DNA from 3 places in the Pseudomonas sp. LBUM1648 genome. Region 1 is predicted to be linked to each of the others. Evidence: predicted binding sites of a transcription regulator. Region 1 holds the regulator's gene; each other region holds the start of a gene.

Region 1 (7,795 bases):
CCGATTCTCGGTCTGGATGTCTGGGAACACGCCTACTATCTGCGCTACCAGAACCGCCGCCCGGAATACATCAATGCGTTCTACAACGTGATCAATTGGCCTCAAGTTGCTGCGCGTTATCACGCCGCACTGGTTTAAGTCTTCTATAAAAACAATCCAAGGCTGACTATGGGCACTGAAACACTGGCGATCGGAAGTGGGCGTATGTTTCGTTACGCAGTGGGATCGCTGTTGCTGTTAGCGGGTATGACTTTGCTGGTCGCCCACGGACTGGAATGGCTGAACCTGGAGCCGCGGCTGTCAAGGGCGTTGCAGGGCGGTGCGATCTGCGCCCTGGGAACGGCACTTGGTGCTGTGCCAGTGCTGGTGATTCGCAACATGCCGCAGGCACTAGGCGATACGTTGCTCGGTTTCGGTGCCGGGGTGATGCTGGCAGCGACGGCTTTTTCGTTGATCGTCCCGGGCATTGCCGCTGCCGAAAGCCTTGGTTTGGCACCTTGGGCAGCCAGCGGCCTGATCTGCTTCGGCATCATGCTCGGCGCATTCGGCCTGTACCTGGTTGATCGCAGGGTCTCTGGCGCCTCACCCGAAATGCTCATCGGCACAGTCGAGCACCCGGTGATTCCACCGCGGATCTGGCTGTTTGTGTTCGCCATCATTGCCCATAACATTCCGGAGGGCATGGCGGTCGGCGTGTCGGCCGGTGGTGGTATGCCCGATGCTGACAGTCTGGCCATGGGCATCGCGTTGCAGGATGTGCCGGAAGGTCTGGTGATCGCGCTGGTGCTGGCCGGTGCAGGGATGTCGCGGGTCAAAGCGTTTTTGATCGGTGCGGCGTCAGGGCTGGTCGAGCCGGTGTTTGCGCTGCTCTGTGCGTGGCTGGTCAGCTTGGCGCAGGTGCTGTTGCCCTTGGGCCTGGCGCTGGCGGCGGGAGCGATGTTGCTGGTGGTGACCCACGAAGTGATCCCCGAGTCGCGACGCAATGGTCACGACAAACTGGCCAGCCTTGGGCTTTTGATCGGATTTTGTCTGATGATGGTGATGGACACGGCGTTGGGTTGAAGCAGATCAAAAGATCGCAGCCTTCGGCAGCTCCTACAGGAAAAGCATTCCAATGTAGGAGCTGCCGAAGGCTGCGATCTTTTGACTTTGGCTATTAACCGCCTTCATCGAAGTAGTTGTTGATCAACGCTACCAGCGCATCCAGAGCTTCCCGTTCCTGATGTCCTTTGGTACTCAAATAGATTTTGGTGCCTTTGCCCGCAGCCAGCATCATCATCGCCATGATGCTTTTGCCATCCACGGTGGACTCTGGTGTCCGGCCCACTCTGATCGTGCAATCCGGATACTGACCGGCGACCCCGACAAACTTGGCTGACGCACGGGCATGCAAACCCAGTTTATTGATGATTTCGATTTCCAGAGCAGGCATCGCGGTGTGAATCCTTTAAGTGAGGTCGCGGTGGCGAACCTGGACGTTCTTCAGGGTTTTCTGCAGGGCCTGACCCAGACGTTCGGTCAGGTAGACGGAGCGGTGATGTCCGCCGGTGCAGCCAATGGCAATGGTGACGTAGGCGCGGTTGCTCGCGGCGAAGCGCGGCAGCCATTTGTGCAGGTAGCCGAAAATGTCCTGAAACATTTCCTCGACTTCCGGCTGTGCCGCCAGGTACTCGGCCACTGGCTCATCAAGACCGGATTGCGCGCGTAACTCTGGCTTCCAGTACGGATTGGGCAGGCATCGCACGTCAAACACCAGATCGGCGTCGACTGGCATGCCGCGCTTGAAACCGAATGACTCGACCAGAAACGCCGTACCGGGCTCCGGCTGGTTCAGCAAACGAAGCTTGATGGTATCGCGCAGCTGGTACAGGTTCAGATTGGTGGTGTTGACCTTGAGGTCGGCAAGATCGGCAATCGGGCCGAGCAGGGCGGTCTCATCGTTGATGGCTTCAGCCAGTGACCGATTGGCGGTGCTCAGCGGGTGCCGACGACGGGTTTCCGAGAAACGTTTGAGCAGAGTTTCTTCGTCAGCGTCCAGATACAACACATCGCACTGGATGTGGCGGCTGCGGACTTCTTCCAGCAACTCGGGGAAGCGTGACAGATGACTCGGCAGATTACGCGCATCGATCGACACTGCCACCAGCGGTTGTGCCAGTTCAGTATGAATGAGTGCGCGCTCTGCGAGTTCCGGCAGCAGGCCCGCCGGCAAATTGTCGATGCAGTAGTAGCCGTTGTCCTCAAGGACATTCAACGCCGTACTTTTGCCCGAGCCGGAACGGCCACTGACGATGATCAAGCGCATGATTAGAGCCCGCTTTGTTCGTCCACGACGACCTGATACAAGGCTTCGTTGCTCGAAGCACTACGCAATTTTTCGCGAACGTCCTTGCGATCAAGCATGCTGGCGATCTGACGCAGCAATTCCAGATGCGCATCGGTCGCAGCTTCAGGCACCAGCAATACGAACAGCAGGTCAACCGGAGCACCGTCGATGGCGTCGAAATCGATTGGGGCTTCAAGGTGCATCAAGGCGCTGATAGGCGATTGGCATCCCTTGAGGCGGCAGTGAGGAATGGCGATGCCGTTGCCGAAACCGGTGGAACCGAGTTTCTCACGAGCGATCAGGGCCTCGAAGACATCTTGCATCTCCAGAGCCGGCACTTCGCGGGCGATCAGATTGGCAATCTGTTCGAGGGCTTTCTTTTTACTGCCGCCCGGCACGTTCACGAGGGAACGGCCGGGGGTCAGGATACTTTCAAGTCGGATCATGGAGTGGGGGGTTATCGACCGGTCGCGCCCTGGAGCAGGCTCTGGGTCTTTTCCTTATGCTTTTTGAGTTGTTTATCCAGCTTGTCGGTCAGGGCGTCGATCGCGGCGTACATATCGGTATGTTCCGCGTTGGCGACCACTTCACTGCCGGGAATATGCAAGGTGGCTTCGATTTTCTGCTTCAGCTTTTCGACACACATCGTGACTTGCACGTTGGTAATCTTGTCGAAATGGCGCTCCAATCGTTCGAGTTTCTCGTTGATGTAGGTGCGCAGAGGTTCGGTCACTTCCAGTTGGTGTCCACTGATGTTGACTTGCATACAGCTTCTCCTTCGTTGCCAGTGCATAAAGCGGCAGGCCGAAAAGCCTGCCACTGGAACGCTGTAACGTGGCTTACATCAACCGCTTGCGTTCGCTGGAAGGCGCGATCCCTAGGGACTCGCGGTACTTGGCGACGGTGCGGCGAGCCACCTGAATGCCTTGTGCCTCCAGTAAACCAGCGATCTTGCTGTCACTCAACGGCTTTTTCTGATTTTCCGCGGCAACCAGTTTTTTGATGATCGCGCGGATCGCCGTGGACGAGCATTCACCGCCTTCGGAGGTGCTGACGTGGCTGGAAAAAAAGTATTTCAATTCATAGATACCGCGCGGTGTATGCATGAATTTTTGCGTGGTCACCCGGGAAATCGTCGACTCGTGCATGCCGACCGCTTCAGCGATGTCATGCAGGACCAGCGGCTTCATGGCTTCATCGCCGTATTCCAGAAACCCGCGCTGATGCTCAACGATCTGGGTGGCAACTTTCATCAGGGTTTCGTTGCGGCTTTGCAGGCTCTTGATGAACCAGCGCGCTTCCTGCAACTGATTGCGCATGAAGGTGTTGTCGGCGCTGGTATCGGCGCGTCGCACGAAGCCGGCGTACTGGGCGTTGACCCGTAGGCGAGGCACCGACTCCTGATTCAGCTCGACCAGCCAGCGCTCGTTGTCCTTGCGCACGATGACGTCCGGTACGACGTACTCGGCTTCAGTCGATTCGATCTGCGAGCCCGGGCGCGGGTTGAGGCTCTGCACCAGCTCGATGACCTGACGCAACTCGTCTTCCTTGAGCTTCATGCGCCGCATCAACTGGCTGTAATCGCGGCTGCCCAGCAGGTCGATATAATCGGTGACCAGACGTTTCGCTTCGGCCAGCCAAGGCGTCTTGGCCGGCAACTGGCGTAGTTGCAGCAGCAGGCATTCGCCAAGATTGCGGGCGCCGATGCCGGCAGGCTCGAATTGCTGGATGCGGTGCAGAACGGCTTCGATTTCGTCCAGCTCGATGTCCAGTTCCGGATCGAACGCTTCGAGGATCTCTTCGAGGGTTTCGTCCAGATAGCCCTGATTGTTGATGCAATCGATCAGGGTGACGGCGATCAGTCGATCGGTGTCGGACATCGGCGCGAGGTTAAGTTGCCACAGAAGGTGGCTTTGCAGGCTTTCGCCGGCGGAGGTACGGGTGGTGAAGTCCCACTCGTCATCGTCGCTGCTGGGCAGGCTGCTGGCGCTAGTCTGGTAGACGTCTTCCCAGGCCGTATCGACCGGAAGCTCGTTGGGGATGCGTTCGCTCCAGTCGCCTTCCTCTAGGTTATCCACCGTCGGGGCGGTTTCCTGATAGGAGGGTTCCTGGATCTCGGTGTTGGGCTTCTGTTCAGCGTTGTCGGCCAGAGGATCGGAGTTGTCGAAGTCGTCGCCTTCTTCCTGGCGTTCGAGCATCGGATTGGATTCCAGGGCCTCCTGGATTTCCTGTTGCAGATCCAGGGTCGACAATTGGAGCAGGCGGATAGCCTGTTGCAGCTGCGGTGTCATCGTCAGCTGCTGGCCCATTCTCAAGACTAGCGATGGTTTCATGGCAGGGGCTTAACACCTTATTCGCCGGCGCTATGCGCCATCCACTACAGGGCGCCGGAGCGCCAAACTTAAGCAAATTATATGCCTGAAACTGAAGTGTTTGCCTAGAGCGCTGTAACAATTAAAGCGTATTAAATTCTGCTTGAATCGATACAGCGCCCGGGCGGCTCACTCGGCACTAACAGGCTTACAGGCGGAATTCATGGCCCAGATACACTTCCTTGACCAGATCGTTGGCCAGGATGGTTTCTGCATCGCCTTCGGCAATCAACTGACCGTCGTTGACGATATAGGCGGTTTCGCAGATGTCCAGCGTCTCACGGACGTTGTGGTCGGTGATCAGAACACCGATGCCCTTGGCCTTGAGATGATGGATGATCTGCTTGATGTCGCCGACCGAGATCGGGTCGACACCGGCGAACGGTTCGTCGAGCAGGATGAATTTCGGTGCTGTCGCCAGGGCGCGGGCGATTTCCACCCGTCGGCGTTCACCACCGGACAGGCTCATGCCGAGGTTGTCGCGAATGTGGCTGATGTGGAATTCCTGCAGCAGGCTTTCCAGCTCCTTGCGACGGCCGGCCTTGTCGAGTTCCTGACGGGTCTCGAGGATGGCCATGATGTTGTCGGCCACCGACAGTTTGCGGAAGATCGACGCTTCTTGCGGCAGATAGCCGATACCCGCCTTGGCGCGACCGTGCATCGGCTGGTGGCTGACGTCCAGATCATCGATCAGCACACGGCCTTGATCGGCCTGTACCAAGCCGACGATCATGTAGAAGCACGTGGTCTTGCCGGCACCGTTGGGGCCGAGCAGGCCGACGATCTGGCCACTGTCGATCGACAGGCTGACGTCACGCACGACCTGTCGGCTTTTATAGGCCTTGGCCAGGTGCTGAGCTTTCAGAGTTGCCATTACTGGGTTTTCTCTTCGGTTTTCTTCTTCGGCTGGATCACCATGTCGATGCGCGGACGCGCTTCGGTGACTTTGCTGCCGGTAGCGCGGCCGGCGCTGGCCAGTTTCTTCACGGTGTCGTAGACGATTTTCTCGCCCTGGGTGGTGTTGTTGTCCTTGTCGACAACCTTGGCTTTATCGATCAGCACGACGCGATTTTGCGCAGCGTGGTACTGGATCGTCACGCCCCAGCCCTGAACAGGTTTGGTATCGCCAGCGGTTTGCAGTTGCTCGAAGTAGGCCAGGTTGCCCACCGATGTCACCACGTCGATGTCACCGGTCGGGGTACGGGTGATGGTTACGGTGTTGCCGGTAACCTTCATCGAACCCTGGGTGATGATCACGTCGCCTTTATAAGTGGCAACGCCATTCTTGTCGTCCAGCTGGGCATCGTCGGCCTGAATGCGGATTGGCTGCTCTTGATCGTTCGGCAGAGCCCAGGCGCTCACGCTTCCCAGTGCTGCGCCCAGACTGAGCAAAATAGGGAGGGTTTTAACGAGCCTCATACTGTCCTCTTACGTTCGATTGCAGGTGTATCCTGCTTTCCTTCAGATACGCTTTCATTCCTACGCCAGTCGATACACCGCCAGCGCCGTCGATTCTAACGGGTTGCGCGGTCTGCGCATATTCCTGCTGCGGGAACACCGTCATGCGAGTGGACGTGATCAGGGTGGCGCGGTTCTTTTCATCGGTGCGCTTGATGCGTACTGAGTCGATCAGCTCGACTTCGGTGCCGCCCGAGTTCACTTCGCCGCGTTCGCTGGTCACGTGCCACGGGAAATCTGTGCCGCGGTACATGTTCAGGTCAGGCTTGGTGACCAGCGTGATGTCGGTCGCCTTGACGTGCTCGGCCTTCTCGGAGGTCATTTCATACTGCACTTTGCCGTCCGGAAGATATTGCACGGTGTGGGTGTTGGTCGCATACCAGTCGATAGGCGTTTCTACGGAGGAAACCGCAGGCTTGTCGAGGAAGCGTTCCGGGCTGATGTTCCAGTAGCCGACCGCAGCGAATATCGCGGCGATGCAACCGAACAGCAGGAAGTTACGAAATTTTTTGCTGAACATGGTTTGGCTCACAAGTACGCGGCATTGGCCGCATCGAGGCGGCCCTGGGCGCGCAGGATCAATTCGCAGAATTCGCGGGCTGCACCTTCGCCGCCACGTGCCCGGGTTACGCCGTGGGCATGTTCGCGGACGAAGTCGGCAGCGTTGGCTACGGCCATGCCCAGTCCCACGCGACGGATCACCGGCAGGTCGGGCAGGTCGTCACCGAGGTAGGCGACCTGTTCATAGCTTAGGCCCAGTTGTTCAAGTAGACCGTCCAGAACCACCAATTTGTCTTCGCGCCCCTGAAACAGGTGCGGGATGCCGAGGTTTTTCGCTCGGCGCTCGACTACGGGGGTTTTGCGGCCACTGATGATGGCGGTCTGCACACCCGCGTTCATGAGCATTTTGATGCCTTGGCCGTCGAGGGTGTTGAAAGTCTTGAATTCGCTGCCGTCTTCAAGGAAGTACAGGCGACCGTCAGTGAGGACGCCGTCGACGTCGAAAACCGCCAGTTTGATCGCTTTGCCGCGTTGTAACAGATCGGTGCTCATTTACATCACTCCTGCGCGCAACAGATCGGAGAGGTTGAAAGCGCCGACCGGGCGATCTTCCTCATCGACAACGACCAGTGCGTTGATTCGGTGGTCTTCCATGATTTTCAGGGCTTCGGCGGCGAGCATTTCGGGCCGTGCGGTTTTGCCGTGGGCCGTCATCACCTGATCGATGGTGGCGCTGCGGATGTCGATGCTGCGATCCAGGGTGCGGCGCAAATCGCCGTCGGTAAAAATCCCGGCGAGCTTGCCGTCGGCTTCAAGGATGACAGTCATGCCCAGACCCTTGCGGGTCATTTCCATCAGCGCATCCTTGAGCAGTGTGCCCCGCTGCACCTGCGGCAATTCCTGCCCGGCGTGCATGACGTTTTCCACTTTCAGCAACAAGCGACGGCCCAGGGCGCCACCCGGGTGGGAAAAGGCGAAGTCTTCAGCGGTAAAACCGCGAGCTTCCAGCAACGCTACGGCCAGGGCATCGCCCATGACCAGCGCGGCGGTGGTCGAAGAGGTGGGGGCCAGGTTCAGCGGGCAGGCTTCGTGCTCGACGTGAACATTGAGGTTCACTTCGGCGGCTTTCGCCAGCGGC
Region 2 (7,795 bases), 1.9 Mb from region 1:
ACTTTGGCGAGCATCTCGTCCAGCGCGCCGGACTCTTCGCCGATTGCGGTCATCTGCACCGCCATGTTGGGAAACACGCCGGTGGTGCGCATCGAAAAATTCAGCTGCATACCGGTGGAGACATCTTGGCGGATCCGCAGAATCGCTCTCTTGAACACGACGTTGCCAGCGGCACCGGCCACCGAATCCAGCGCTTCGACCAGCGGCACCCCGGCGGCGAAGGTAGTCGACAGGGTTCGGGCGAAACGAGCGACGGCAGATTTGTACATCAGCGTGCCCACCAGCGGCAGCTTCAGCAGCCAGGTGTCGCGACGGTCGCGCAAGGCCTGGGAAGTTTTCAGCGCATGTCGAATGCCGAAAAACGCCACGACCAGAAAGATCAGAATCGCCCACCACCATTGCTGCATGAATTCCGAGAGGCTGATCACCATCAGGGTAAAGCCCGGCAATTCGGCGCCGAATCCGGAAAATACCGACTGGAACTGCGGCACCACTTTCACCAGCAGAGTCCCGGTCACTATGGCGGCCACCAGCACCACGGCGGTGGGGTAGGTCATGGCCTTCTTGATCTTGGCCTTGAGGCTTTCGCTCTTTTCCTTGTAGGTCGCGACCCGTTCCAGCAACGTGTCGAGGGCGCCGGACTGTTCGCCGGCATCCACCAGGTTGCAATACAACTCGTCGAAATATTGCGGCTTTTTGCGCAGGGCGTTGGCGAAACTGTTACCGGCAGCGACCTCCTGTTTCACCTCGTCCACCAGTTTGCGCATGGCCGGGTTCTCGAAGCCCTCGCCGATGATGTCGAACGACTGCAACAGCGGCACTCCGGCCTTCATCATGGTTGCCATTTGCCGGGTAAACAGCGCGATGTCCCGGACCTTGATGCGGTTGCCGAAACTCAGAATCGATGCGGATTTTTTGCGCACCTTGCCCGGATTGATCCCCTGTTTGCGTAGTTGCGCCTTGATCAGGGCCGGATTAAGACCGCTCAATTCACCACTGAGTTTGCTGCCTTTCTTGTCCGTGCCTTCCCAGGCGTAGACGCTGATTTTCGCTGCCTTGCCCGCCATATTCAGTCCTTGGTGACCCGGTTGATTTCTTCCAGGCTGGTGATGCCTTGCATGGCTTTATGCAAACCGGAAGTGCGCAGGTCGTCGAAACCGTCGCGGCGCATCTGAATGTCGATTTCCAGCGAATTGCCCTCGGCCATGATCAGCCGTTGCAGGTCGGGTGTGTTCTTCACCACTTCATAAATCCCCACGCGTCCCTTGTAACCGCCGTTGCAGTGATCGCAACCGACCGGCTCGTAGATCGTGAAACTGCCGATGCGTTCCTCGGGGAAGCCTTCCTTGATCAGGGTTTCGCGGGGGATCTCGATGGCTTTCTTGCAATGGCTGCACAACTTGCGCGCCAGCCGCTGGGCGATGATCAGGCTGACCGAAGTGGCGATGTTGAAGCCGGGAATACCCATGTTGTGCAGGCGGGTGAGGGTTTCCGCCGCGCTGTTGGTGTGCAGGGTCGAGAGCACGAGGTGACCGGTCTGCGCAGCCTTGATCGCAATCTCGGCGGTTTCCAGGTCACGGATCTCGCCGACCATGATCACGTCCGGGTCTTGCCGCAGAAACGAGCGCAGGGCCTGGGCGAAATCCAGCCCCTGTTTAGGATTGACGTTGACCTGGTTGATGCCTTCCATGTTGATCTCCACCGGGTCTTCGGCGGTGGAGATGTTGATGTCGACGGTGTTGAGAATATTCAGCCCGGTATACAGCGACACGGTTTTACCCGAGCCGGTGGGGCCGGTGACCAGAATCATGCCTTGTGGCTGCTTGAGCGCGGCCATGTACAGATCTTTCTGCGCTGGCTCGTAACCGAGTGCATCAATGCCCATCTGCGCGCTGGACGGGTCGAGAATCCGGATCACCACTTTTTCGCCCCACAGGGTCGGCAGGGTGTTGACCCGGAAGTCGATCGACTTGCTCTTCGACAGGCGCATCTTGATCCGCCCGTCCTGCGGTTTGCGCCGTTCCGAGATGTCGAGGCTGGCCATGACTTTCAGGCGTGCGGCAATTCGCCCGGCCAGTTGGATGGGCGGTTTGGCTACCTCGCGCAAAATGCCGTCGGTGCGTACCCGCACTCGGTAGTTCTTTTCGTAAGGCTCGAAATGCAGGTCGGAGGAGCCGCTCTTGATCGCGTCCAGCAGCATCTTGTGAACGAAACGCACCACCGGCGCATCGTCGGCATCGAGTCCGCCGATGGCGTCCTGTTTGTTGTCATCGATGGCTTCGACATCAATGCCGTCGAGATCGACATCGGCCATGTCTTCGAGACCGCTGGCATGGGTGTCGAAGAATTTTTCGATGGCATCGATAAGCTTGTCGTCTTCTACCAGAATGGCTTCGGTGTTCAGCCCGGTGCTGAACTGAATGTCGTTGATCGCTTGATGATTGCTCGGGTCGGAAATCCCCACGAACAACTTGTTGCCGCGTCGCCACAAGGGCAGGGCGTGATGCTGGCGTACCAGTTTTTCACTGACCAGGCCTCTGGGCTGGGTTTCCTTGTCCAGACAATTGAGGTCGAGGAAAGCCATGCCGAAGTGCTCCGAGGCGATCTCGGCCACCTGTGAGCTCTTCACAAGTTTGTTCTGCACCAGATAGCTGACCAGTGACTGTCGATTGCGCTGGGCCTGTTGCCAGGCCTGCTGGGCGCTTTTTTCCGTAAGCAGTTCGGCCTGCACCAATTGCTTGGCCAGACCGCTCAGAGCGATGTCATTCATGGGGATTCCGCACGCTTGCAGTTCATGACTTATAGCGTAGTCAAGTGACAGCGCCAAACATGGCCGGTGCAGGTGACAAAAAGTGTCAGATAGTGCGGTTACAGGTTGTAGGAAGCTGCGTCGAGCGCGGTAACTGCCTAGTGCGCAGGGCATTGAGGCGCTTGGCATGGGCTATGCTCAGTCCTTCTCAGATCATGAGAATTCGACTCATGCATGGAGCGTGTCTATGAAAAAACAACAAGGCTTTACTCTGATCGAGCTGCTGATCGTTGTGGCAATCATCGGGATTCTGGCGACCATCGCCCTGCCGCAGTATTCGAAATATCAGGCGCGGTCGAAGGTGACGGCGGGGCTGGCTGAAATCAGCGCACTGAAAGTGCCGTTTGAGGACACCATCAATCAAGGGACAAACCCGACGCTTGCAATCGTGAAGGGTGATGCGGTCACTACCACTTCAAATTGTGCATTGACGGCTTCAGGTACGGCCGCTGACGGTGCGGGAACCATTGTTTGTACAATCGCTAATGCTCCAGCGCCAGTGTTGGGCAAAACTATCACGCTGACTCGTTCCTCCGGCACGGGCGCAGGCGTTTGGAGCTGTGGTACCACAGTGGCTCCGGACTACTCGCCAAAAGGCTGCACTGCCAGCGGTACATAATGTCAGGCCATTTCTGAAAAATGCCCCGCCAATGCGGGGCATTTTTCATTGCGCAGTGGTTCTCAAAAGCTTCAATAATTTCAGCACCTTAGGAACTTTCCGAAAAACCGCAACTTGCATGTGAATATTTCCCGAGTCATGCAATTTGCATGAATCCGTAATTTTGCAAAATTCATAAGTTGTTGATTTGTATGGTTTTTATGCTAATGGAAAAGTTGGCACAGCGTTCGCAATATCTCCAGTAACCCTGCTGACAAGACATCCAGCAGACTTTCCAGAAAAACAGGAGTTACTCGTATGAAGAAGTTCGCTATCACTGCCGCTGCTGCTACCGCGCTGACCCTGACCATGGCTTCCGGTGCATTCGCTCAATCCACCCAGGCTACCCAGGCTCCAATGACTCTGGCCGCCGGTGAAGTTACTAAAGCGAAAGAAGCTACTTCCGACACCTGGATCACTACCAAAGTCAAAAGCGACCTGGTAACCGAAAAAGGCATCCCAGGCACTGACATCAAAGTTGAAACCAACAAAGGCGTCGTGTCCCTGTCGTCGACTGTTGCAGTCACTGACGCTCAGAAAGCTACCGCTGTAGCGATCACCAAAAAAATCAAAGGCGTCAAAGCGGTCTCCGCTGACGGCCTGAAAGCCGAGTAAGGCATGACTTCTCGCCTGGACCGGGAGAAGGCGCGACAGACGGGCCGAGCAATACGTCTGCCGCAACTTTAGAGTTCATGCGAACGGTCACACGGAGGTGACCATTACAGGCCCCGGCACTTGTGTCGGGGCCTGTTCTATTTCCCAAGGCAAAAAGATCGCAGCCATCGGCAGTTCCTACATTGTTTTCCTGTAGGCGCTGCCGAAGGCTGCGATCTTTTGATTTTCAGTTGCCGCGTTTGCTGTTGATCTGGCGCAGACGATTGCCTTCAAAGCGCAGGTATTGATACATGCCGTTGCTCGGGCCGTAGGTCCATTCCTCGACCTGAAACTCTTCGCGGCGATTGGCGCTACGCTTGTAACCCAGCGCATCGCGACTGACCGGCTCTCCGCACTTTTGCAGTACTTCGCTTGCGCGGTCGCCAAGGCTGATCAGTTGGCTGCCGCAACGCAACGTATCCGACGCCGAGGCTTGGCCAACAACGAGTGTCAGTGTCATCACGGCCAGCCATTTGCGCTTCATCACTCGGCATCCAGATGCATTTGCGTCACCACCCGACCATCGCTTTCAGCCTCGCCCAGATTGGTGTCGATGAAGTACACGCGCTCGTCAGCCAGTTGACCTTTATCCACCAGATAATCCTTGATGCTGCTGGCGCGGTCCTGGCCCAACTGGCGCAGCAACACATCGCTGCCGCTCCAGAAATTGATCACGCCTTCGCGCATTTTCGCGGTGCGTTCTTCCTTGCCCAGATCCTTCCATTCGGCCGGCGGCTGAGTCTTCAGGCGAGTCCGATAGATGCCTTCGAGCAATGGGCCTTTCTCGCTGTCCGGCACTTCTATCAAGGAAGCCTGAGCCGGGACTTTATCGCCACGGCGCTGGAGCATCTTGTAGTAGTTGTACTGGTATTCACGTTCCAGGCGCTGCTCGGCGAGCAATGGCCCGTCGCTGCTTTTTGCGGCGGCGCCCTCGATTTCCAGGCGTAGGGCCGGACGTTCCTTGAGTGCCTGGGATAGCTTGATCAGTGCACTCTCGGCATCCTTGTTCAACTCGCTGGACCCCGGCGCGAACGACACTGTGCCGAGGTCTTCGGAACCGCCACCGCTGACAAGTCCGCCAATCATTTTGAAAGGCGCGGCAGCGGCTTTGACGATCAGGTTGCGCAGGGTCTGCCAGACAATCGGCATCACGCTGAACTGCGGGTTGTTCAAGTCGCCCGTCACCGGCAGTTCGATGGAGATCTTGCCGTCGACGTCCTTGAGCAACGCGATTGCCAATTTCAGCGGCAGGCTTGTCGCGTCCGGGCTGTCGACTTTTTCACCGAGTTGCAATTGCTCGACCACCACTTTGTTCTCGGCTTTCAACTGGCCTTTGGTGATCAGGTAATGCAGATCGAGGTTGAGTCGGCCCTTGCGGATGCGGTAACCGGCGAATTTGCCGGAGTAGGGCGTCAGTGTGGTCAACTCGACACGTTTGAAACTGGTGGTGATATCGAGGCTGGCCATCGGGTCGAACGGATTGACCGCGCCCTTGATGGTCACTGGCGCATAGCGATCAACCTTGCCCTTGATATCGACAGTGGCCGGTTTCACCTGTCGACTGTCGATGGTGCCGATCTGGCCGTTAAGTTGCTGGACGGCGGTGGCGAAGTTCGGGGTCAGGCTGAAGTCGGCGAAGTTGGCCGAACCGTCATTGATTGCGATGCCGCCGATGTGGATGCCCAGCGGTTTATCTTTGCTCGCCGGTTTGGCGGCGGCGGTTTTTGCGCCGCTGTCGGCAGGCTGAGGAATCAGCAGGTCGTCGATGTTGGTGGTGCGGTCATCGTTGATCATGAAACGCACATACGGCTGGAACAGGTTGACCTTGTCGATCGACAGGCTGTCGCCGTGCTGATAGTTCAGGCCTTCCACCACCACTTGCTGCCATTTCAGGAAGTCGCGGGTTTTCAGGGTGTCGAGGGTGTGCAGTTGATCGATCTGAGCCCGGCCGGTCACGCTGAGCGCCAGCGGGTCGGTGCTCTTGAGATTGACCTTGAGGTCACTGCCAAGCATGCCGCTGCGCAATTCGAGGCGAATGAACGGATTGATATAGGACTGTGCAACACGCAGGTCGATGTCCTGGGCTTTCACGTTGAGCTGGGCGGTGACCGGCGCGAGATTGACGACGCCGTCGGCCATGATCTTGCCTTGCTTGCCCAGCCCGGAATCGAGTTTAACCTTGAAGGGCGAACCGTTGAGGCTGTCGAAATCCTGCAAGTCAGCGTTCAGCGGGCCGACATCCAGCGCCACCGGCGGATTGGCCGAACGGTCAGCCAGATGCACCTGGTAGTTGCGCAACTGCACATCTTTGAGCAGCACCTGCCATGGCTTGCTCGGGGCAGTGGATTCAGCCTTGGGCGAATCGGCGGCGGCCGGCGTACTGGCCGGTTCGGCGGCGGCTTTGGCGGCGGGCTTCGACGGTTGGCTGGCGAACAGTTTCTGCCAGTCCAGTTGGCCGTCGGCTTCGAGGGCGGCCCAGGTTTCCAGTTTGTTGCTGCGGATCTTGCCGACCACTACTTGCTGTTTGGCCAGGTCCACGGTGGTGTCGCTGATGTCGAGGCGTTCGAGTTTTGCCAGTGGGCGCCCGTCCGGTGCCTTGATGGCGAACGGCGCGATGCTGACCGCAACGTTGTTCAGCAGCAGTTCGGTTTCTTTCGACAGGTTGAGCTTGTAGTCGGTGCTGAGGCTAACCACGCCGTTCTCCAGCACCAGTGGCACCGCATCACGCACGTACGGCCAGAAGGATTTCATCTGGCCGTCGGTAATTTTCAGTGTGCCTTCGGAGGCAATCGGGATCAGGCTGAAGTTGCCTTTCCAGTCGATCTGCCCACCGGCCGGGCCGGCGGCGACCAGCGTCATGTCGGCGCTGTCTTCAGGCAGGGTGCTGAGGTTTTTCAGTTCGAAGTCGAGTTTGTCGTAAAGGAACTCGATCGGCTCACTAGGGCGCGCATCCTCGAAATGCAGGGCGCCACCCGCCAGTTTGATCCGGTCGATGCGCAGCGGGAACGGTTTTGCATCCGGGTCGGTCGGAGTCGGTTCACTGGCCGGCAGCTTGAACAAGCCCAGCAGGTTGAGCTTGCCGTCTTTGGCGAAGAGGATTTCAGTCTTGGATTTGTCCAGTTCGATATCGGACAGGTGCAGCGCTTTTGTCCACAGGCTGTCGAGTTGCAGGTTGGCGTACAGGCGTTCGAAGCCGACCTGCTCTTTGCCCGGTTCGCCGATAACCAGGCCCCATAGGGTGACCTCAAGGCTGAACGGATTGAGTTCGATGCGCTGGATATGCGCAGGCACCGTGGCGTAGTTGGCCAGTTGCTGGTTGGCTACACGCAGGGCGATGCCCGGCAAAATCAGAAACCCCAGCAGGCTGTAGAGGGCCAGAGCGGTCAACAGGGCGCCAATCGCGCGAATCAATCCTTTGGGCATGTGCGGCTTCATCTGTCTGAATCGGAGTGCCTTGGAGTATGGCACGCGATTCTGGTTCCGAAGTACATGGCGTGGGACAGGATTGTTCAGATTTTTCCGCAATCGTTGTAGGAGCAACCTTCGGCAGCTCCTGCAAAGGGATGCGATCAGAGCTGCAGGATCAGGGTTTTCAACGGCGGCTGCTGATCCATTGACGGAAAGTCGGCGCCCGGCGTCATCACGCTCCACTCGCGCACCGGACGTCCGGCCTT
Region 3 (7,795 bases), 2.6 Mb from region 1:
GGCGCGGAGGTGCCGGTTTCGGCGGTTTCCTTGGCGTTGCTGGTACGTGTACTGCCCGTAAGTGACGAGGAGCTGTTCAAACGGCTGAAATCGATGACCATGATAAAAACCTCTGGGAATTTGGACGCTTGCCATGTTTTCGGCCATCCCCTGGAAAACTTTAGGCCCATTTATCAATGAGCTTGCATGCGCCGGCGCGCGTCCTGCTGCGGCACAGTTTAGGGAAGCGACGGGGTCCGCGCCAGTTTTCTCATCAGCGTTTTACATGGCCACTTCCACCTGGCCCGGCGCGGTGACCTGCGCCTTGATGACTCGTTGGGAGTTAAGGTTTTTCACCCGGATCTGTTCTTTCAGGCCGCCATTGGCCAGGGCTTCACCGGGCATGCGCACGGCGAGCGTGCCGCTGCGGGCGGTGATGACCACTTGATCACCCTTGCGCACGACTTCGGCCTGTTCCAGATGCACCAGGGTAATGACCTGATCAGCGACCGTTGGTCGGGTTAATTTTTGCCCGATCGCTTCGTCCACCGACGTCAAGAAACCTTGATTGATCACGCTGACGTCGCGCTCGCGCAAGGTCACGTCCTGAGGTTCGATTATCCCGGCGCGTTTGAGCGGTCGGGTGGTGGTCACAATCTCGCGAAACAGGCGGACTTGAGCGGGCACGAACACCGTCCAGGGCGAGGCGCCTTCACAGCGAACCTTCACGGTTACCCGGCCCAGCGGACGTGCCGGACTCTCCAGAGACGCTGTCAATTCCTTGTCGCACATAGGCATGCGCATACGGGGGTCGAGCTGGTTGACTTCGATTTCGTAGCGGCCTTCCGTTTGACTGGTTGCCAGATAGTCTTCTACGGTGAACTCAAGAAAGCCCTGAGTGACGCCGATAAGCATGTCAGGCAAGGTAACCGCATCAGCAATGGCAGGGCTGCCGGCGAAGAAGAAGCAAACGGCGGACACCGCGCAAAGCCCTCTGCGAAGGGGAGATGTCAGGCGTCGGAAAAATGTCGTTTGAGCGTTCATACGAGTTAAAAAGCAAGCGCCGTGCCGTTTAGCAATGAATGTGCGTCGCAACAACACTTGGCGTTGGTGTAGGAGTCTGGGCATGGCTGGTGTAATGGATTCGGTGAACCAGCGCACGCAACTGGTAGGGCAGAATCGCCTGGAGCTGTTGTTGTTCCGTCTCGACGGCCAGCAGCTCTATGGAATCAACGTGTTCAAGGTGCGGGAAGTGCTGCAATGCCCGTCGCTTACGTTGATGCCCAAGTCCAGTCCTGTCGTGTGCGGGGTGGCGAATATCCGGGGGGCGACCATTCCGATCCTTGATCTGGCAATGGCGACCGGTTCCGGGGCGTTGAAAGACAAGAAAAATCCGTTCGTGATCATCACGGAGTACAACACCAAGACCCAGGGATTCCTGGTCCGCTCGGTGGAGCGCATCGTCAACATGAACTGGGAAGAGATCCATCCACCGCCCAAGGGCACGGGTCGCGATCATTACCTGACCGCTGTGACTCGGGTGGACAATCAGTTAGTCGAAATCATCGACGTCGAGAAGGTACTGGCCGAAGTTGCGCCAACGCCGGAAGCGATCTCGGTGGGTGTGGTTGATGTCGAGACGCAGACCAAGGCGTTGTCGCTGCGGGTGCTGACCGTCGATGACTCGTCGGTGGCGCGCAAGCAGGTCACGCGTTGCCTGCAGACGATCGGCGTCGAAGTGGTGGCGTTGAACGACGGCAAGCAGGCGCTGGATTACCTGCGCAAGCTGGTCGACGAGGGCAAGAAGCCGGAAGAAGAGTTCCTGATGATGATCTCCGACATCGAGATGCCGGAGATGGACGGGTACACCCTGACGGCGGAAATCCGCGGCGACGCGCGCATGCAAAAGCTTCATATCATCCTGCATACTTCGTTGTCTGGGGTATTCAATCAGGCGATGGTCAAGAAAGTCGGTGCCGATGACTTTTTGGCCAAATTCCGTCCTGATGACCTGGCATCCCGGGTAGTCGACCGGATCAAAGCAGCAGATATCAGCTAGGGGCCTTTTGTCCCTGGCGGTCAACACGATTTAAGAGGCGGCATCATTGTCTACGGGTAATTTGGATTTCGAACAGTTCCGGGTCTTCCTGGAAAAAGCCTGTGGCATTTTGCTCGGTGAAAACAAGCAGTACCTGGTCTCGAGCCGTCTCAACAAACTGATGGAGCAGCAAGGCATCAAGTCGCTGGGTGAACTGGTCCAGCGCATCCAGACCCAGCCGCGCAGCGGTTTGCGCGAGCAGGTGGTCGATGCCATGACGACCAACGAAACCCTGTGGTTTCGTGACACCTATCCGTTTGAAGTCTTGAAGAACAAGGTGCTGCCCGAGGCCATTAAGGCCAGCCCCAACCAGCGTCTGCGGATCTGGTCGGCGGCCTGCTCGTCGGGTCAGGAACCGTACTCGCTGTCGATGTCGATCGACGAGTTCGAGCGGACCAACCTCGGCCAGTTGAAGATGGGCGTGCAGATTGTTGCCACGGACTTGTCCGGCCTCATGCTGAACAACTGCAAGACCGGCGAGTACGACAGCCTGGCGATCGGGCGCGGTTTGTCCCCCGATCGTTTGCAGCGTTACTTCGACCCGAAAGGGCCGGGGCGCTGGGTGATCAAGGCGCCGATCAAGAACCGGGTGGAGTTTCGCTCGTTCAACTTGCTCGACAGCTATGCCGCGCTGGGCAAGTTCGACATCGTGTTCTGCCGCAACGTGCTGATCTACTTCTCCGCCGAGGTGAAGAAAGACATCCTGTTGCGCATTCACAGCACGTTGAAGCCGGGCGGTTATCTGTTCCTTGGCGCTTCCGAAGCGCTGAACGGTTTGCCGGATCATTACCAGATGGTCCAGTGCAGCCCGGGGATCATTTACCAGGCGAAATGATTGCATCGGCAACACAAAAAAGACGGGAGGCCCTCAAAGCCTCCCGTTTTTTTATGCCCGATGATTCTGCTTCATGTAGGAGCTGCCGAAGGCTGCGATCTTTTGATTTTGTTTTTGAAGATCAAAAGATCGCAGCCTTCGGCAGCTCCTACAGGGCAAGGGCAGGGCTGAGAGCGGCAGAAAAGCGGCATCTGGCGGAAACCGGTTGCCGCTTTTCTGGCATTGCCGCTTTGCCGATGCCCGGCAAAGCCCCGGTTTACGGGGACTTCTCGCATTGGCACGCCGCTTGCTAAAGCTCAGTTACGAAAAACCGGTCACCCGAAGGTTCCCGACATGAGCATCAGCTTCGATAAAGCGCTCGGCATTCACGAAAAAGCCCTGGGCTTCCGCGCCCAGCGTGCCGAAGTCCTGGCCAACAACATCGCCAACGCCGATACCCCGAACTACAAGGCGCGGGATCTGGAATTCTCCAAAGTGCTCGAAGCACAGACCGAGAAAAACAAGAGCGGTGGCACGTTTGCCCTGAACATGACCAACAGCCGTCACATCGAGGCTGAAGGACTGGGCAACGGCGACGAGTCGCTGATGTATCGCACGCCGATGCAACCGTCGATCGACCAGAACACCGTGGATGCACAACTGGAACAGTCGAATTACGCGGAAAACGCCGTCGGCTTCCAGGCCAGCTTCACGCTGCTCAACAGCAAATTCAAAGGGCTGGTATCAGCCCTGCGCGGAGAGTAATCCATGTCCCTGTCCAGCGTTTTCAACATTGCCGGTAGCGGCATGAGCGCACAAACCACGCGTCTGAACACCGTGGCTTCGAACATCGCCAACGCCGAAACCGTCTCTTCGAGCATCGACCAGACCTACCGCGCCCGTCACCCGGTGTTCGCCACCATGTTCCAGGGTGGCCAGAACAGCGGCAGCAACTCGCTGTTCCAGAGCCAGGATGCGGCCGGTCAAGGCGTGCAGGTACTCGGTGTGGTCGAAGACCAGAGCAACCTCGAAGCGCGTTACGAGCCGAACCATCCGGCCGCTGACGGCAAAGGCTACGTCTACTACCCGAACGTCAACGTGGTGGAAGAAATGGCTGACATGATTTCCGCGAGCCGTTCCTTCCAGACCAACGCCGAAATGATGAACACCGCCAAAACCATGATGCAGAAGGTACTGACCCTCGGTCAGTAATAAGGGGCGACTGCCATGAGTGTTTCCGATTCCACCAGCGGCGTAAGCATCAAAGACGTTCTGGCCAATTCTTCGGTCAAGACCGGGACGACCACTGATGGTCTGGCTGCGGCCACCAACAGCGCCACCGGCAAGCAGGCTTTGGGCAAAGATGCCTTCCTGCAACTGCTGGTCACCCAACTGAAGAACCAGAACCCGCTCGATCCGCAGGACAACAGCGAGTTCGTCGCTCAGTTGGCGCAGTTCAGCAGCCTGGAAGGCATCACTACGCTGAACGACACCGTCACCGGCATTGCCGGCAACTACAACTCCTCGCAAGCATTGCAGGCGTCGTCGCTGGTTGGCCGTTCGGTCATCGCGCAGACCGACAAGGCTGTAGTCGACACCAGCAAAAGCCTCAATGGCACCGTCGTGGTTCCGGCCTCCGGCGCAGTTTCGCTCTCGATCAAAGATGCCGATGGCAAAGTCGTGCGCACCATCGACATGGGCACCCAGAAAGCCGGCAACGCCAGCTTCATCTGGGACGGCAAGGACGCTTCCGGTGCGGTCGCGAAGGCGGGCACTTACACGTTCACCGCCAGCGCCACTTACGACGGCAAGGCCACTTCGCTGGTGACTTACCTGCCAGCGACCGTCAACAGCGTGACCATCAGCCAGACCGGCGGTGAGTTGATGCTGAACCTGGCGGGCCTGGGCAGCGTTGCGCTGTCCAAAGTACAAACCATTGGTATATAGAGCCGACTAACCGGCACAAAGGAGTGGAATATGTCTTTCAATATCGGCCTTAGCGGTCTCTATGCTGCCAACAAGCAACTGGACGTGACCGGCAACAACATCGCCAACGTTGCGACCACCGGTTTCAAATCGTCCCGTGCAGAATTCGAAGACGTGTACTCGGCCACTCGCCTGGGTACCGGTAGCAAAACCGTCGGTAACGGCGTGCGTCTGGCCAACGTTTCCCAGCAGTTCGGCCAAGGTGATGTGAACAACACCGGCAACGTGCTGGACATGGGTATCCAGGGCAACGGTTTCTTCATCCTCAGCGACAACGGTTCCCTGAGCTACACCCGCGCCGGTGCATTCAAGACCGACGCTGAAAACTACGTGGTCGATAACAACGGCAACCGTCTGCAAGGTTACGGCGTTGATGCCAACGGCAAGATCATGACCGGCGTGCTGACTGACCTGAAGATCGATACTTCGGCCCTCAAACCGAACGCGACGTCCAAGATCGATCAGACCATGAACGTGAACTCGGAGGACACCTTGCCTACCGTGACCACGTTCAGCCCGACTGACCTGAACAGCTACAACAAGCTCATTTCCACGCCGGTCTACGATACTCAGGGTAACGAGCACCGCATGGATCAGTACTACGTGAAAACGGGTACCAATGCCTGGCGCGTCTACACCTACATGGATGGTCGTACCCCATCGGATCCGGCCAACAACACCCTGACACCGATGACCCACGACCTCACGTTCAACTCTGATGGTTCCATCGCGACCCTGACGGCGGGCGCTGGCTGGACCAAAACCGGCAACACCCTGACCATGAGCGGCTGGATTCCAGGTGTGGTGACAAACGCGACGACCTCGCCAGTGACCTGGGGCCCGAACGGTTCCAAGGCCAACTCGACCGGTATCGCGTTCAACACCGCGTTGACCACGTCCTATAACGCTCCGACCGCGCGTACTGCGCAGTATCAGGACGGTTATGCGACTGGCCAGATCTCCAGCCTGACCATCGATTCGACCGGTGTGATGACGGCTAACTTCAGCAACCAGCAGACCAAGGCGATTGGTCAGGTGGCGGTGGCGAGCTTTGCCAACGAGCAGGGTTTGCAGCCGATTGGCGGTACGCGCTGGAAGGAGACGTTCGCGTCGGGTGTGGCCGGGGTTGATTCGCCGAAGACCGGTACGCTGGGTTCGATCGTGTCGAACTCGCTGGAAGAGTCGAACGTTAACCTGACCAATGAGCTGGTGGATCTGATCAAGGCGCAGAGCAACTATCAGGCGAACGCCAAGACCATCTCCACCCAGAGCACCATCATGCAGACCATCATTCAGATGACTTGATGCTGGTTGGCGCTGCATAAGAAGCCCCTCGTCAGAGGGGCTTTTTTTTGCCTGGTGGAATCAGGATCAAAAGATCTTAAAAGGCAGGCAAAAGAAAACCCCCGACAATCCAGAGGACTGATCGGGGGTTTCAGGTCAGCGCCTTGCAGCGCTCACCGGCTCAGCTTATTGGCAAGCTTCGCAATCCGGCTCGTCAATCGCGCAAGCCTTTGGCACTGGAGCGGGACCGGCCGGAGCTGCCAGAACCGAATCATCACCATGGTTGCCGCCGCTGGAAACAGCGTTCAGCTTGCCGGTGTTGATGGTCGACTTCTCGGTGCTGGTCGCGGCCAGGGCACGGAGGTAGTAGGTGGTTTTCAGACCACGGTACCAAGCCATGCGGTAGGTCACGTCGAGTTTCTTGCCCGATGCGCCGGCGATGTACAGGTTCAGCGACTGGGCCTGGTCGATCCACTTCTGACGACGGCTGGCCGCGTCAACGATCCACTTGGTGTCCACTTCGAACGCGGTCGCGTAGAGCTCTTTGAGTTCTTGCGGGATGCGCTCGATCTGCTGAACCGAACCGTCGTAGTACTTCAGGTCGTTGATCATGACCGAGTCCCACAGACCGCGAGCCTTGAGGTCGCGAACCAGGTACGGGTTGATCACGGTGAATTCGCCCGACAGGTTCGATTTCACATACAGGTTCTGGTAGGTCGGTTCGATCGACTGCGATACGCCAGTGATGTTGGCGATGGTCGCGGTCGGTGCGATGGCCATGATGTTGGAGTTACGAATGCCTTTCTGTACACGGGCGCGAACCGGTGCCCAGTCCAGGGTTTCGTTCAGGTCAACGTCGATGTACTTCTGGCCGCGTTGCTCGATCAGGATCTGTTGCGAATCCAGAGGCAGGATGCCTTTGGACCAAAGCGAACCGTTGAAGGTCTCGTACGCGCCGCGCTCGTCGGCCAGGTCGCAGGACGCCTGGATCGCGTAGTAGCTGACCGCTTCCATCGACTTGTCTGCGAACTCGACGGCAGCGTCGGAGCCGTAGGCGATGTGCTGCAGGTACAAAGCGTCCTGGAAGCCCATGATGCCCAGACCTACCGGACGGTGACGGAAGTTGGAGTTCTTCGCTTGCGGCACCGAGTAGTAGTTGATGTCGATCACGTTGTCGAGCATGCGCACGGCGGTGTTCACGGTGCGTTGCAGCTTGGCGGTGTCCAGCTTGCCGTCGACGATGTGGTTCGGCAGGTTGATCGAGCCCAGGTTGCAAACAGCGATTTCATCCTTGTTGGTGTTCAAGGTGATCTCGGTGCACAGGTTCGAGCTGTGAACCACGCCGACGTGCTGCTGCGGGCTACGCAGGTTGCACGGGTCTTTGAAAGTCAGCCATGGGTGGCCGGTTTCGAACAGCATGGACAGCATTTTGCGCCACAGGTCTTTGGCCTGGATGGTCTTGAACAACTTGATCTTGCCCGGGTACTCGGACAGCGCTTCGTAGTACTCGTAACGCTCTTCGAAGGCTTTACCGGTCAGGTCGTGCAGGTCCGGTACTTCGGATGGCGAGAACAGGGTCCACTTGCCGTCATCGAAGACACGCTTCATGAACAGGTCAGGGATCCAGTTGGCGG

What was found. The regulator sigma-54, encoded in region 1, starts transcription at its own class of promoters, with help from an activator protein. The targets are predictions, from matches to a motif close to ANTGGCATNNANNTTGCTNT.
Region 2: a site for sigma-54 is predicted at 2,931-2,950, ahead of ACA043_RS25135 (pilin). Genes of this name have one in related genera too.
Region 3: a site for sigma-54 is predicted at 3,186-3,205, ahead of flgB (flagellar basal body rod protein FlgB). Genes of this name have one in related genera too.

Annotation. Positions count from the first base shown of each region.
Region 1 covers NZ_CP166808.1:981,519-989,313, forward strand. Annotated here, with positions in the region: gene ACA043_RS04240 (superoxide dismutase) at 1-138, shown strand, start outside; gene ACA043_RS04245 (ZIP family metal transporter) at 169-1,062, shown strand; gene ACA043_RS04250 (HPr family phosphocarrier protein) at 1,157-1,432, opposite strand; gene rapZ (RNase adapter RapZ) at 1,448-2,305, opposite strand; gene ptsN (PTS IIA-like nitrogen regulatory protein PtsN) at 2,308-2,772, opposite strand; gene hpf (ribosome hibernation-promoting factor, HPF/YfiA family) at 2,784-3,092, opposite strand; gene ACA043_RS04270 (RNA polymerase factor sigma-54) at 3,166-4,659, opposite strand; gene lptB (LPS export ABC transporter ATP-binding protein) at 4,847-5,572, opposite strand; gene lptA (lipopolysaccharide transport periplasmic protein LptA) at 5,572-6,117, opposite strand; gene lptC (LPS export ABC transporter periplasmic protein LptC) at 6,104-6,676, opposite strand; gene ACA043_RS04290 (KdsC family phosphatase) at 6,685-7,209, opposite strand; gene ACA043_RS04295 (KpsF/GutQ family sugar-phosphate isomerase) at 7,210-7,795, opposite strand, start outside.
Region 2 covers NZ_CP166808.1:5,550,088-5,557,882, reverse strand. Annotated here, with positions in the region: gene ACA043_RS25145 (type II secretion system F family protein) at 1-1,067, opposite strand, end outside; gene pilB (type IV-A pilus assembly ATPase PilB) at 1,070-2,770, opposite strand; gene ACA043_RS25135 (pilin) at 2,997-3,428, shown strand; gene ACA043_RS25130 (BON domain-containing protein) at 3,726-4,082, shown strand; gene ACA043_RS25125 (DUF2845 domain-containing protein) at 4,309-4,605, opposite strand; gene ACA043_RS25120 (DUF748 domain-containing protein) at 4,605-7,556, opposite strand; gene ACA043_RS25115 (class I SAM-dependent rRNA methyltransferase) at 7,691-7,795, opposite strand, start outside.
Region 3 covers NZ_CP166808.1:4,882,983-4,890,777, reverse strand. Annotated here, with positions in the region: gene flgM (flagellar biosynthesis anti-sigma factor FlgM) at 1-101, opposite strand, end outside; gene flgA (flagellar basal body P-ring formation chaperone FlgA) at 262-1,023, opposite strand; gene ACA043_RS22140 (chemotaxis protein CheV) at 1,106-2,038, shown strand; gene cheR (protein-glutamate O-methyltransferase CheR) at 2,085-2,912, shown strand; gene flgB (flagellar basal body rod protein FlgB) at 3,246-3,656, shown strand; gene flgC (flagellar basal body rod protein FlgC) at 3,660-4,103, shown strand; gene flgD (flagellar hook assembly protein FlgD) at 4,119-4,838, shown strand; gene flgE (flagellar hook protein FlgE) at 4,869-6,182, shown strand; gene ACA043_RS22110 (ribonucleoside-diphosphate reductase subunit alpha) at 6,348-7,795, opposite strand, start outside.